Regions from separate parts of the Ruicaihuangia jiafui genome, predicted to be linked through region 2. Evidence: predicted binding sites of a transcription regulator. Region 2 holds the regulator's gene; the other holds the start of a gene.
The links. The regulator HrcA, encoded in region 2, represses chaperone genes, less so after heat shock. The targets are predictions, from matches to a motif close to TTNGCACTCGNNNNNNNCGAGTGCNAA.
Positions count from the first base shown of each region.

Region 1: the regulator HrcA is predicted to act here: its motif matches at 2,574-2,600, upstream of groES (co-chaperone GroES).

Region 1 is NZ_CP061771.1:2,991,619-2,998,177, forward strand. It holds gene HCT51_RS14505 (ABC transporter substrate-binding protein) at 1-294, opposite strand, end outside; gene HCT51_RS14510 (hypothetical protein) at 504-1,154, opposite strand; gene rarD (EamA family transporter RarD) at 1,201-2,124, opposite strand; gene groES (co-chaperone GroES) at 2,200-2,496, opposite strand; gene HCT51_RS14525 (class I SAM-dependent methyltransferase) at 2,668-3,843, shown strand; gene HCT51_RS14530 (DUF4190 domain-containing protein) at 3,840-4,451, opposite strand; gene HCT51_RS14535 (DUF4190 domain-containing protein) at 4,466-4,774, opposite strand; gene tsaD (tRNA (adenosine(37)-N6)-threonylcarbamoyltransferase complex transferase subunit TsaD) at 4,859-5,902, opposite strand; gene rimI (ribosomal protein S18-alanine N-acetyltransferase) at 5,899-6,390, opposite strand; gene tsaB (tRNA (adenosine(37)-N6)-threonylcarbamoyltransferase complex dimerization subunit type 1 TsaB) at 6,387-6,559, opposite strand, start outside.
Region 2 is NZ_CP061771.1:1,962,383-1,968,941, reverse strand. It holds gene lepA (translation elongation factor 4) at 1-446, shown strand, start outside; gene HCT51_RS09345 (DUF1990 family protein) at 449-1,153, shown strand; gene hemW (radical SAM family heme chaperone HemW) at 1,153-2,379, shown strand; gene HCT51_RS09335 (DUF4870 domain-containing protein) at 2,395-2,748, opposite strand; gene HCT51_RS09330 (DUF4870 domain-containing protein) at 2,772-3,155, opposite strand; gene hrcA (heat-inducible transcriptional repressor HrcA) at 3,360-4,388, shown strand; gene dnaJ (molecular chaperone DnaJ) at 4,388-5,491, shown strand; gene HCT51_RS09315 (16S rRNA (uracil(1498)-N(3))-methyltransferase) at 5,496-6,233, shown strand; gene HCT51_RS09310 (DUF4097 family beta strand repeat-containing protein) at 6,236-6,559, opposite strand, start outside.

The sequences.
Region 1 (6,559 bases), 1.0 Mb from region 2:
CACGGTGACCTCGAGGGTAACGCCGAGATCAGCCTCGTTGACCATGGACACGGCGTAGGCGACGCCAGCGTTCTCAGGTGGTCCGAGGAAGGCCAGGTTCCCGGTCTGCGGCAGCGCCGTCCCGATGTGAAGGCTCAGGTCGCGGGCGCCGGTGTCACCCGACGGTTCATCTCCCTCGTCCGCGGCGGCACAGCCGCTGAGGACGAGAGCGCTGGCTCCCACGAGGGCGATACCGACAAGGCCAGCCTTCCGGGTGCGTGAGCGGGAGGCGAATGCCTTAGCGAAAGCGCTCATGTTGCTCCTTGCAGTCAATAGATCACAGGTCACGCCAGCACAAGCCGCACTGCCGTTCTGCCAAGTTATTGACAAAGCGCGTCGGGCACAATACAAAGCGGTTACGTACGTGTAACACCCGCACAATCGTTACAATCCGTGATCTTCAGCAGCGGCATCCGTGCATCTGACGCGTAATGATTGCGGATTTCGTCGGTTTGACGCGCGAATCAGTGCGCAAGCGTGTACGTGATCGAGAAGCCGTCGGCGAGGGCGGCGCTGCATTCGCCGAAGCTGCTGCATTCGGTGCTGCCTGCGCTCACCGCGTCCAGCCCGAACCGCAGCGACTCGGCGCCGTCATCGCCCACGACAACCGCGGCGAGCGCCGCGCGCACGGTCTGGTGGTACGACTCGACCGCGCCGGTGAAGTCGGACACGCCAGGGTCGATCTGCGCGAGCCGGGCGGCCAGCTCATCGTCCGGTGTCTCTGACGGTTCAACCGCGATCAGCAGCACGTCCGCAGCGGCCACGCCGGGCCCGGCCAGGATGACGTCGGCGCCTTTCACGACGAGGTCGGCCGTCGCGGTTTCGGCCACCCCGCGGTGGAACAGCACCACCTGCGCGCCGTTCACCCCGCCCGCCAGGTTGATCTCACGAACGGCCAGTTCGGCGCCGGCGACGATCGCTCCCCCGCCCGCGGCCGCATCGGTCTGGGTGCCGATCCGCAGCACGCCATCGCCGGATGCCGCGGGCGCCGTCTGCGACGGCGTTGGCGTCGGGGTGGCCGACGGCGTGGGCGCCGGCCCAGACGTGCAGGCTGACAGGAGGGCCGCAACCGCAGCGGCGACCACGATAACGCGGATCATGGGCTTGGAGGGCATCCGGAACCTTTCAGTGCACAGGGGACATTTGAACCCTAACGAGAGCTCAGGTCAGTTTTCGCGAGGCTCGGCGGGAACGGGCCGAGAGGAACATGTCGATGGTGAGCACGATGATCGCCACCCAGACCAGCGCGAACCCGAACCATCGCTCCGGCGGCATGTCCTCGCCCAACACGAACACGCCGATTGCGAACTGCAATACCGGAGCCAGGTACTGGGCGAGCCCGATCCACGACAGGGGCAGCCGGCGGGCCGCGGCGGCGAACAGCAGCAGCGGCACCGCCGTGATGATGCCCGCGCTCGCCAGCAGCACGGTGTGCAGCGCACCGTTGGCGCCGAGGGTGATGCCGCCGGTCGACGCGATGACCGCGAGTGCGACGATCGCCGGCACGGTCAACCATGCCGTTTCGAGGGTCAGCCCGGCCACGGCGTCGACCTGGCCACCGACCTTCTTCTTGACGAGGCCGTAGATCGCGAAGGTCACGGCAAGGATCAGCGCGATCCAGGGCACCGAGCCGTAGCCGACCCCGATCACGAGCACCGCGACCGCAACCAGGCCGACCGACACCCACTGAAGCGGGCGCAGCCGCTCAGCGAACACGAACACACCGAGCAGCACCGTCACGACGGGATTGATGAAGTAGCCGAGGGCGGTCTCGACCACCTGGCCGCTGAGGGTCGCGTACACGTAGGTCAGCCAGTTGACGAGGATGAGCGCACCGGCGAGCGCCATCGCGATGGTCAGCCGCGGGTTTTGCGCGATCGCCGCGAACGCCCGCCAGCCGCGCGTGACGGTCAGCAGCACGGCGCAGAAGATCAGCGACAGCACGATCCGCCAGGCGACGATCTCGACCGGGCCGCTCGGGGCGAGGGCGATGAAGTACACCGGCATGATGCCCCAGAGCCCGTATGCGCCGATCGCGTAGGCCAACCCTCCGCGCCGGTGTCCTGCGGCTACGGAAGGGGAGATCACCGACCTAGCCTAGTGCGGGCATAAAAGAAGGCCCGGTGGCGAACCACCGGGCCTTCCTTAGAGCTTTGCTACCTAGCGGACGACGACCGCGAGAACGTCGCGGGCCGACAGCACGAGGAGGTCCTCGCCGCCGTACTTGACTTCGGTTCCGCCGTACTTGGAGTAGATCACCTTGTCGCCGACGGCAACGTCAAGCGGGATGCGGTTTCCGTTGTCGTCGATGCGGCCGGGGCCGACCGCCACAACTTCGCCCTCCTGGGGCTTTTCCTTGGCAGTGTCAGGGATAACGAGACCGGAAGCAGTGGTCTGCTCCGCCTCGACCTGGCGAATGACAATGCGATCCTCGAGCGGCTTGATGGAGACCGACACGGTTGACCTCTTCTTTCTGGAAATCCGGGGTTAGCACTCTCACAGCGAGTGTGCCAGCACCCAGTGTATGTGGTGCGCTGGCACTCGTGCAACGTGAGTGCCAGCGCCCGCCGCTGGTCGAGCCTGTCCCCGCTGGTCGAGCCTGTCGAGACCGAGTGACAGGATGGCCTCATGGATGTCGGCGAACTGCGCGAACTGTTATCGCTTGACGGCTTGCGGCTGCTCGACGAGCTACCGCCGTACGAGAGCGCCGGCGATGTCGTTCGCACCGTCGCGGATCTTCGTCGAGCCGGCCACTCCCCCGGCCTGGTCGCGGCCGTGCTCAGCCAGTCACGGCTCCGCGCCCGCGCCCGCGTCAAGTTCGGTGAATTCACCGACCGGATGCTGTTCACCGAGGCCGGGCTGGAGCAGGCAACCCGGCTGCAGGTCGCCGCCCGGCACGCCGGTCGATTCCAGCGGGCCGGGGTGCACTGGGTCGCCGATCTCGGCTGCGGAATCGGCGCCGACGCCATGGCCCTCGCCGCGCTCGACATCGACGTGACCGCGGTAGAGCGCGACGAGGTAACCGCGGCAATCGCCGCGTACAACCTCGCCCCGTTCACCGGCGCCAGGGTGGAGCACGCCTCGGTCGAGGACGTCGACCTGAGCGGCGTCGGCGGCGTGTATCTCGATCCGGCGCGCCGGTCAGAGAAGGGCCGGCTGAAAGACCCAGCGGACTGGTCGCCCTCGCTCACCTTCGCGTTCGGGCTGGCCGAGCGGTTCCCCACCGGCATCAAGCTCGGGCCCGGAATCGACCGCGACCTGATCCCGGCAGGCGCCGAGGCGCAATGGGTGTCGGTAGACCGCGAGGTCGTCGAACTCGGGCTGTGGTTCGGCGCCGTGGCCACCCCCGGCGTCGCCCGCTCGGCGCTGGTGATCGGGCATCACGGCAGCGCGGAACTCACGGCTGCCGCGGACAGTGAGGATGTGGAGGCCGGGCCGCTCGGCGAGTACCTGTACGAGCCGGACGGCGCTGTCATCCGGGCACGCCTCATCGGTGACCTAGCCCGGCAGCTCGGCGCCAGGATGCTGCATCCGACCATCGCCTATCTCACCGCCGACAGCGCCATCGAGACGCCGTTCGCCACCCGGTTCCGAGTGCGCGAGACCCTGCCGTTCGACGTGCGCAGCTTGAAAAAGGAGCTCGCCGCCCGCGACATCGGAACGCTCGAGATCAAGAAGCGCGGCATCGACATCGACCCCGCCGCGCTGCGCACGAAGCTGTCGCTGAAGGGAAAGCAAAACGCCACCCTCATCATCACCCGGCTGGGCGAGAAGAGGGTGGCGCTGCTGGCGGATCGGGACTAGAAGCTGCTGCTCGGCACCGTCGAGAAGATCCAGATCGGCAGGATCAACAGCAGGAACGTGAAGAGCAGTCCCATCAGGATGCCGACGTAGCCGGTGATCAGGCCGGTCAGCCAGAACGGCTTGGCCTGCGGCTCGCGACCCTGTGCCATGTGACCGGTGATCACCGCGGCGACCGAGGCGAGGAAGCCGAGGATCGGCACCCAGCTGAAGATGATGCCGGCGATACCGGCGATCATCGACACCAGGCTGAGGGTCTGCGGCTTCGACGCGGTCGGCGCACCATACGCCGACTGCGCGTAGCCGGGCTGACCGTATGGCTGCTGGGTCGATCCGGGCTGGCTATAGGGCTGGTCGTATGGCTGAGTCGGCTGGGTCGATCCGGGCAGCGTGCCCGGGATGGCTCCCCCGGTCGGCGGCGGTGAGTACGGCTGGGCCGGCGGCGCATACGGCGGCGCCGGTGGCGCGGACGGCTCGGCCGGGGTGGCACCGTGCGGGGCGTACGGCTGGGACGGAACGTCAGCCGGCGGCACAGGAGACTCCGGGGGCAGGTTGTCCGCCGGGTCGTTGTCGCCTGTCGGTGCGGCGGGAGGCGGGGGAACGTTGGACATGGAGAGTTCCTGTTCTAGTAGCGGCTCGGCGGCAGTTGGTCGATGATGGTGGGCAAGTACGAGAGCGTCCAGATGACGGCGATGATCGAAAGTACGAGCCCGACATAGCCGATGATGGTGCCGGCGATTGCCATGCCCCGGCCTGACTCGCCGGTTCGCTTGATCTGGCTGAGCGCGATGTGGCCGCAGATGATTCCGGCGAGCGAGATCCCGATGATGGATGTCACCAGTGAGATGATCGCGAGAACGTTGTACTTTTGGCCGACCGGCTGCTGTTGTTGTGGGTATTCGTACGGCGGCGGTGCGGCAGGGGGCATTGACATGTGACGGAACTCCTTGCTGTTGCGCCAATCGTCCCACCGTCGTCACGAGGGTGTCAACGAAAGTGAGCCGCGTGTCACGCCCGGTCAGGCTTGGATGCTGGTCACCGGCAGGGTGGAGTCGGCGCCGAATGAGAGCCCGGACGGCGGACGGCCGGCCTGGATCAACTGCGCCCCGAGAGCGGCGATCATGGCGCCGTTGTCTGTGCACAGCGACAGCGGTGGGATGCGCAACGCGATGCCCGCGGCATCCGCTCGCTCGGTCGCGACCTGACGCAGTCGCGCGTTGGCGACCACGCCGCCGCCGAGCAGTAGACGCGGCACTCCGAGGTCACGGCAGGCGGCGATGGCCTTGGTCACCAGCACGTCAACCACCGCCTCACGGAAGCTCGCCGCGACATCCGCCACCGGCACGGTCTCGCCGGCATCCTGCTTCTGCTCCACCCAGCGGGCGACAGCGGTCTTCAGCCCGGAGAAGGAGAAGTCGTAGCGGTGCTTCGCCATGTCTTTCGGCAGGCTGAGCCCGCGCGGGAAACGGATGGCTGTGGGGTCACCGACGAGGGCAGCCCGGTCGATCTCGGGTCCGCCGGGGTATGGCAGGTCGAGCAGTCGGGCGACCTTGTCGAAGGCCTCCCCGGCGGCGTCGTCGATGGTCTCGCCGAGCAGTTCCACGTCGCTGACCAGGTCGCGCACGAGCAGCAGCGAGGTGTGCCCGCCGGAGACGAGCAGCGCCACCGTCGGGTACTCGACGTCGTCACCGGAGAGGATGTCGGCGCCGACGTGGCCGACGAGGTGGTTGACGGCGTAGAGCGGCTTGCCGAGGGACAGGGCGAGGGCCTTCGCCGCGCCCACCCCCACCATGAGCGCGCCGGAGAGCCCTGGACCGCTGGTCACGGCGACGGCGTCCACGTCGGCCAGGGTGATGCCGGCATCGCTGAGCGCACTGGCCAGGGTCGGGGTCATCGCCTCCAAGTGGGCGCGCGCGGCCACCTCTGGCACGACGCCGCCGTAGCGGGCGTGCTGGTCCATTGACGAGGCGATCGAATTGGCCAGCAGCGTGGTGCCGCGCACGATGCCGATGCCGGTCTCGTCGCAGCTGGTCTCGATGCCGAGCACGATTGGTTCCGTCATCCGTCGCTCCGTCCGGTGAATTGCGACACCGGGTCGGGCACGATGAGCCGCATGACCAGCGCATCCACCCCGTCGGGTTCGTAGTACTTCGGCCGTACCGCGATCTCGCGGAATCCGAGCTCCTCGTACAGTTTCTGCGCGCCGGGGTTGTCGGCGCGCACCTCCAGGAACACCTCGTGCGCTCCCCTGGCCCGTGCCTCACCGATCAGCGCGAGCATCAGGGTGCGGCCAAGCCCTTGGCGGCGGGCGGCGGGGACGACGGCGATGGTCTGGATGTCGGCCTGCGGCGAGTTGTGCGGGGATAGCAGCCCGGCGTATCCGTCGATCGTGCCGGTTTCGGACTCCGCGACGAGGTAGTAGCGGTGAGGGCCGGTGATCTCGCTGAGCATGCCCTCGCGCGACCAGGCGTCGGTGGTGAAGGTGCTCGTCTCCATGCTCATGATGGCGTCGAGGTCGGCGGCGGTGGCACGGCGGAGCAGCCAGGTCATGCGGTCACCCGCTTTCGGCCGGTGGACAGGGTGACATCCGGTGAGCGCAGGTACAGCGGCTGGCTGCCGGCGAACTCGCGCTTGTTGGCGAACAGGGTCTCGGCGAGCATGCCGAGCGCTCCGGCGGAGACCGTGGCTGCGTCGAGCCTGCGGTAGGTGGCGAACTCGG
Region 2 (6,559 bases):
TCGACCAGCTGAAGTCGAAGACCGCCGGCTACGCCTCGCTCGACTACGAGCCGGACGGCGACCAGGAGGCAGACCTCGTGAAGGTCGACATCCTGCTGCAGGGCGAACAGGTCGACGCGTTCAGCGCCATCGTGCACCGCGACAAGGCATACGCCTACGGTGTGATGATGACGGGCCGGCTGCGCGAGCTGATCCCGCGCCAGCAGTTCGAGGTGCCGATCCAGGCCGCCATCGGCGCCCGGATCATCGCCCGCGAGTCGATCCGGGCGATCCGCAAGGACGTGCTCGCCAAATGCTACGGCGGTGACATCAGCCGCAAGCGCAAGCTGCTCGAGAAGCAGAAAGAGGGCAAGAAGCGCATGAAGATGGTCGGACGCGTGGAAGTGCCGCAGGAGGCCTTCATCGCGGCCCTCAGTGGCGATGTGGAGAAGAAAGACAAGAAGTAACCATGCGACGCGCATCTCACCAGCCCTCGAACGTCACCTACGGCGCGATCGGCGGCACGCAAGCCGACGACCTGCTGACCTACCCGCCGACGGGCTTCCGCGCGGCGCACTACCGCACTCGCATCGGGCACGGCGACGCCCGATTCGAGGCGGCTGTTGAGCAACTGCGCACCTGGCAGCTGCACAAGTACAGCGGCATCGAGGTGCAGGTCGACGAGGTGCCGCCCGTCGATGAGACGTCGTACACGCCGGTCGGGTTCGACCAGGCGGGTAAACCGGTCGTTCCGGCCGCCCCGGTCGAGACGGCCGAGATCGAGTACACCGCCGACGGTGCGCAGCTGGCGACCCCGGGGACGACCGCGACCCTCACCCTGAAGGCGCTGGGCATCCGCTGGCAGGCGCCGGTGCGGGTGGTCTTCTTCGTCGAGGAGCCGCACCGCCGCGGGTTGGCCTACGGCACTCGGGACGGTCATCCGCTCACCGGCGAAGAGAGCTTCGTCATCGACCAGACCGACGACGGATCAGTCTGGCTCGACATTCGACTGTTCTGGCGGCCGTCCACCTGGTACTGGTGGGCTGCGTACCCAGGCCTGGTCGTGCTGCAGCGGATGTACGTGAAGCGTTACCTCAAGGCGCTGGTGGTGGCAGCGGACGCGGCGCCCCCGACCGATGCGACACCGACCGATCTGACATCGAGCGTCGACTGATGCCCAGCGCCCTCCCTCTCGCCGATCCGGCACCACCCGACGGACTGCTGCCCGCCTCCGTCGCCGAGGGCGCCGACGCCCGCAACTTCGGCGTGTACCTGCACGTGCCGTTCTGCCGGGTGCGCTGCGGATACTGCGACTTCAATACCTACACCGCCACCGAGCTGCGCGGGGTGAAGCGCAGCGACTACGCCGCGCAGGCGGTCACCGAGATCGCCCTGGCGCAGACCGTGCTCGACCACAGCGGTGTACCGGCCCGCCCGGTGTCCACCGTGTTCTTCGGCGGCGGAACGCCCACGCTGCTGCCGGCCAGCGACCTGATCGAGATGTTCCACGCGGTCGTCGACACCTGGGGGCTGGTGCCAGGGGCCGAGGTCACCACCGAGGCGAACCCCGACTCCGTCGACCTGGACTACCTGCAGGCGCTGAAGGCCGCCGGGTTCACCCGGGTCTCCTTTGGCATGCAGTCGGCGGTGCCGCACGTGCTGGCAACCCTCGAGCGCACCCACGATCCCGAGCGGGTTCCGCTGGTGGTGCAGTGGGCGCGGGAAGCCGGGCTGCAGGTCAGCCTGGACCTGATCTATGGCACACCGGGGGAGAGCCTGGACGACTGGCAGCGGTCGCTGGAACACGCCATCGCCCAGCAGCCCGACCATGTCTCCGCCTACGCGCTGATCGTGGAAGACGGCACAAAGCTGGCCAGACAGATCAAACGCGGCGAGGTGGCCGCCCCTGACGACGACCTGCAGGCCGACATGTACGAGCTTGCCGACCGGATGCTGGCAGAGGCTGGGTTTGACTGGTACGAGGTGAGCAACTGGTCACGCACGGCCGAACACCGTTCGCGGCACAACCTGAGCTATTGGCAGGGTGCGGACTGGTGGGGCGTCGGGCCCGGCGCACACAGCCACGTCGGCGGCGTGCGCTGGTGGAACGTGAAGCATCCGGCTGCCTATGCCGACCGCATCCTGGGCGGGCAGTCACCGGCCGCCGGACGCGAAACGCTCGACCCGGAAACGCGGCGGGTGGAGCGGGTGCTGCTGCGCTCCCGCATCCGAGACGGCCTGAGCACCGGCGAACTCACCCCCGCCGGCCGAGTGGCCGTTGCCGGCCTGATCGCCGATGAACTGGTGGACCCGGCTGCCGCCATCGCCGGGACCATCGTGCCGACACTGCGCGGCCGACTGCTGGCAGACATCGTGGTCAGACGCCTGCTCGGCGACTGACCACGTGACGAGCCCCTACTTGACGAACTGAATCGTCAACGGGTACACGTACATCTGGCCGCGGTTGGCCGCCACCGCCGCGAGGATGCTGAACACCACGACGACGATGAACACCGCCCCGAGGATGAGAAATCCGATCAGGATGACGCTGGTGATTCCGCCGATGAAGCTCGCCAGAAGCATGGTGAGCTGGAAGTTCAGGGCGTTGCGGCTGTGTTCACGCACAAACGGCCCGCGGTCCTTGAGTACCAGGTAACCGATCAGGGCCGGCACGAAGCTGAAGAAGATCCCGCCGATGTGGATCAGGGTTGCCCACATCTTTTCATCGGCTGGGCTCAGTTGCTGCTGCGATTCATAAGGGTTGGACATGCCCTCATTAAAGCAGTCGGCTGCTACTTGATGAACCGGATGTTGAACGGGTAGCGGTACGCCGTGCCATCCTTCGCCGATACGAAGCCGAGGATGGAGAAGATCACGCCGGCGACCCAGACCAGCCAGGTGGCGTTCCAGATCAGCAGGCCGATCACGAAGAAGAGCAGGATGGCGCCGAGGATCCAGAGCGCCACGTAGGCCAGCACCAGCGTGATCTGGAAGTTGAGCGCTTCCTTCGCCTCCTGACGGGTGAACGCGCCGCGATCCTTGAACACCAGGTAGATGATGAGGGCGGGCACAAAGCTCAGGATGCCGCCGAGGTGCGCGAACGACGCCCACTGCTTGTCCTCGGCCTCCGTCAGCGGAACCACGGGCTGTGCCGGCTGTGCGTTGGGGTCAGTCATGGTGGGTGCCTTCCGGTTGAGCAGGGAATCGCTTCGGTGCGCTCCGAACGCCCCCGGATGGGGGTGTGGCGGCGATCAGTCACAAGCTAGCGCCTCGGCTGTGTCGTGGCAATCACCGCCACGCGCTTCCTCGCGGTAGAATTGGCAGTCTCCGATTGGGAGTGCCAGAGGGGCACGGGAGTGAGCGGCGAAGGATGGTGAGACATGGCTTCTGAACGCAGTCTTGAAGTGCTGCGCGTGATCGTGCAGGACTATGTCGCCTCGCGCGAACCGGTCGGCTCGAAGTCGATCGTGGAACGGCATGCGTTTGGGGTGTCGGCGGCGACGATTCGCAACGACATGGCGCTGCTGGAAGAAGAGGAACTGATCACGGCGCCGCATACGTCGTCGGGCCGGATTCCCACAGACAAGGGCTACCGGGTCTTCGTCGACCAGTTGGCCGACCTCCAGCCGCTCACCAACGCCCAGCGCACCGCCATCGAAACCTTCCTCGGCCAGTCCGCAGACCTCGACGACGTGCTGTCGCGGGCGGTACGGCTGCTGTCCCAGCTGACTAGCCAGGTGGCGCTCGTGCAGTACCCGTCGTTCTCCGCGGCCCGCGTCCGGCACGTGGAACTGGTGCCGATCGGCTCAACCCGGGTGATGAGCGTGCTGATCACCGACCGTGGCCGCGTCGATCAGGCCGTGATCGACATTGCGGAGGCACCCGATGAGGTGTTCCTCGGCGAGCTGCGGGCCAAGATCAACGGTGCGATCGTCGGTAAGTCGCTGGCAGAGTCGACCGGGCTACTGGGCTCGCTGACCGACCGGTTCTCGCCGGAGCGCGCCGGCGTGGTGGCCCAGGTGGCGAACAGCCTGATCGAACAGGTGGCGGCCAACCGCCACGACCGGCTGGTGATGGCGGGCACCGCCAATCTGGTGCGCACAGAGGAAGACTTCAGCGGCAACCTTTATCCTGTGCTCGAGGCCATCGAAGAACAGGTGACCTTGCTGAAGCTCTTCCATGAAATGGGAATCGACCCGAGCACCGTCACGGTGAGCATCGGGCGGGAGAACGCGGAATTCGGGCTCGCCGACGCCTCGGTGCTGACCAGCGGCTACGCGTCATCCGAAACCGGCCTCGCGCGTCTCGGCGTGCTCGGGCCGACCCGCATGGACTATTCAAACAATATGGCAGCTGTACGGGCGGTAGCTCGCTACCTCTCGCGGCTGCTCGGTGAGGAAACCAGGTAGTGGCAGACCATTACGACGTCTTGGGCGTCGATCGCAACGCAAGCCCCGACGAGATCAAGAAGGCCTATCGCCGCCTTGCCCGGGAATTACACCCCGACGTGAACCCCAGCCCGGACGCCTCGGAGCGGTTCAAGCTCGTCACGCACGCCTACGACGTGCTGAGTGACCCGCAGCAGCGCCAGCAGTACGACCTCGGCCCGCAACCGAGCTTCGGCGGAGCCGGCTTCGGCGGGTTCGGCGACATCTTCGAGACCTTCTTCGGCTCGGGCGCCGGCGGCGGTCGCGGTCCCCGATCACGCCGCGAGCGGGGACAGGACGCCCTGCTTCGGGTCGAGGTCGACCTCGACGAGGTGGTGTTCGGCACCAAGCGCGACATCGAGGTGGACACCGCGGTGCTCTGCGAGACCTGCAACGGCTCATGCTGCGCGCCGGGCACGTCGCCCGTCACCTGCGACATCTGCCACGGCACCGGCACCATCCAGCGCGCGGTTCGCAGCCTGCTCGGCAACGTGATGACGTCGAACCCGTGCGGCACCTGCCGCGGCTACGGCACCGTCATCCCGAACCCGTGCCCGAGCTGCGCCGGCCAGGGCCGGGTGCGCGCCCGTCGCACGATCTCCGTCGACATTCCGGCGGGCGTCGACACCGGCGTTCGGCTGCAGATGCCGGGCCAGGGCGAGGTCGGCCAGGCCGGCGGCCCGCGAGGCGACCTGTACCTCGAAATCAAGGTGCGCCACCATGACACCTTCAGCCGCAACGGCGACGACCTGCTCGCCACCCTCGAGGTGTCGATGGCAGACGCGATCCTCGGCACGTCGACCACGCTGCAGACCCTCGACGGTGACGTGGCTATCGACATCAAGCCAGGCACGCAAAGCGCCGAAGTGATCACGATCAAGGATCGCGGCATCACGCACCTGCGCGGTGTCGGCCGAGGCGACCTGCGCATCGGTGTGCAGGTTGTCACGCCGATGAAACTCAACCGCAAGGAAGAAGACCTCATCAGGCAGTTCGCGCAGAAGCACCGGCAGGAGCCGCCGAAGTTGGCGCACTTCCAGCAGGGTCTGTTCACCAAGCTGCGCGACCGGTTTCTGAACATCTAGCCCGGTGGCGCACTTCTACCTGAACGAGGCGCTCCAGACGGCAGTCGTCGGCGGCACGGTGGAGCTGACCGGCGCCGAGGCGAAGCACGCCGTCACGGTGAGCCGGATGCGGGTCGGTGAACAGTTGTCGATCGGCAACGGGACCGGCCTCGTCGTCAACGGCGAAATCACCGAAGCGGATGCCGCGCGCCTCGCCCTGCGGGTCGAGACGGTGACCGAGCTGGCGCCGCCGACCCCGCGGCTGGCGCTGGCGCAGGCGCTGGCCAAGGGCGACCGTGACGAGCTCGCCGTGCAGGCCGCCACCGAACTCGGCATCGACGCGGTGCTGCCGTGGGCCGCGCAGCGCTCGATCAGCCGGTGGGAGGGTCAGAAGCTGGCCAAGGGCCGGGAGCGGTGGGCCAGCATCGTGCGGGAGGCGACCAAACAGTCGATGCGCGCCTGGCTGCCCGAGGTGACCGAGCTGCACTCCACCAAGCAGCTCGCCGCCAGACCCGAGCGGCTGATCGTGCTCGACCCGACCGGGGAGATCGCGCTCACCGAGCTGTTCCGCGATGGCGGCGGGCCAGACGAGCGCGACCTGCTGCTCGTGGTGGGTCCGGAGGGCGGGATCGCCCCCGCCGAACTCGACCTGCTGCGAGCCGGCGGGGCGTCGGTGGTTCGCCTTGGCGAGCACGTGTTGCGCACGTCGACCGCCGGCCCCGCGGCGGTCGCCGTGCTGAGCGCCATGCTGGGGCGCTGGTAGGGCTACCGGTTCAAGATTCGGATGTCGCCCGCCACCGACTCGAAGTGGTAGACCCGCTCCGCATTCGGGTCGCTCGGTACGTCGATGGTCACATTGCCGGCCACGGTGTCGGTGTTGATCCGGTACTCGCCGTCGGGAAGCACGACTTCCTGATTGCCGGCCACCGAGGAGAACCGCAGCTCATCGGGCAGCTCGGTCAACTCGACCCTCACATCGCCGGCCGTGGAGTCCACGGTCAGCTCGGTGGCCGTGAAGTCATCGATACGCACGTTGCCGGCGGTCGACTCCAGGGTGGCGACGTCGGCGGATCCGACGAGATCGAGGTT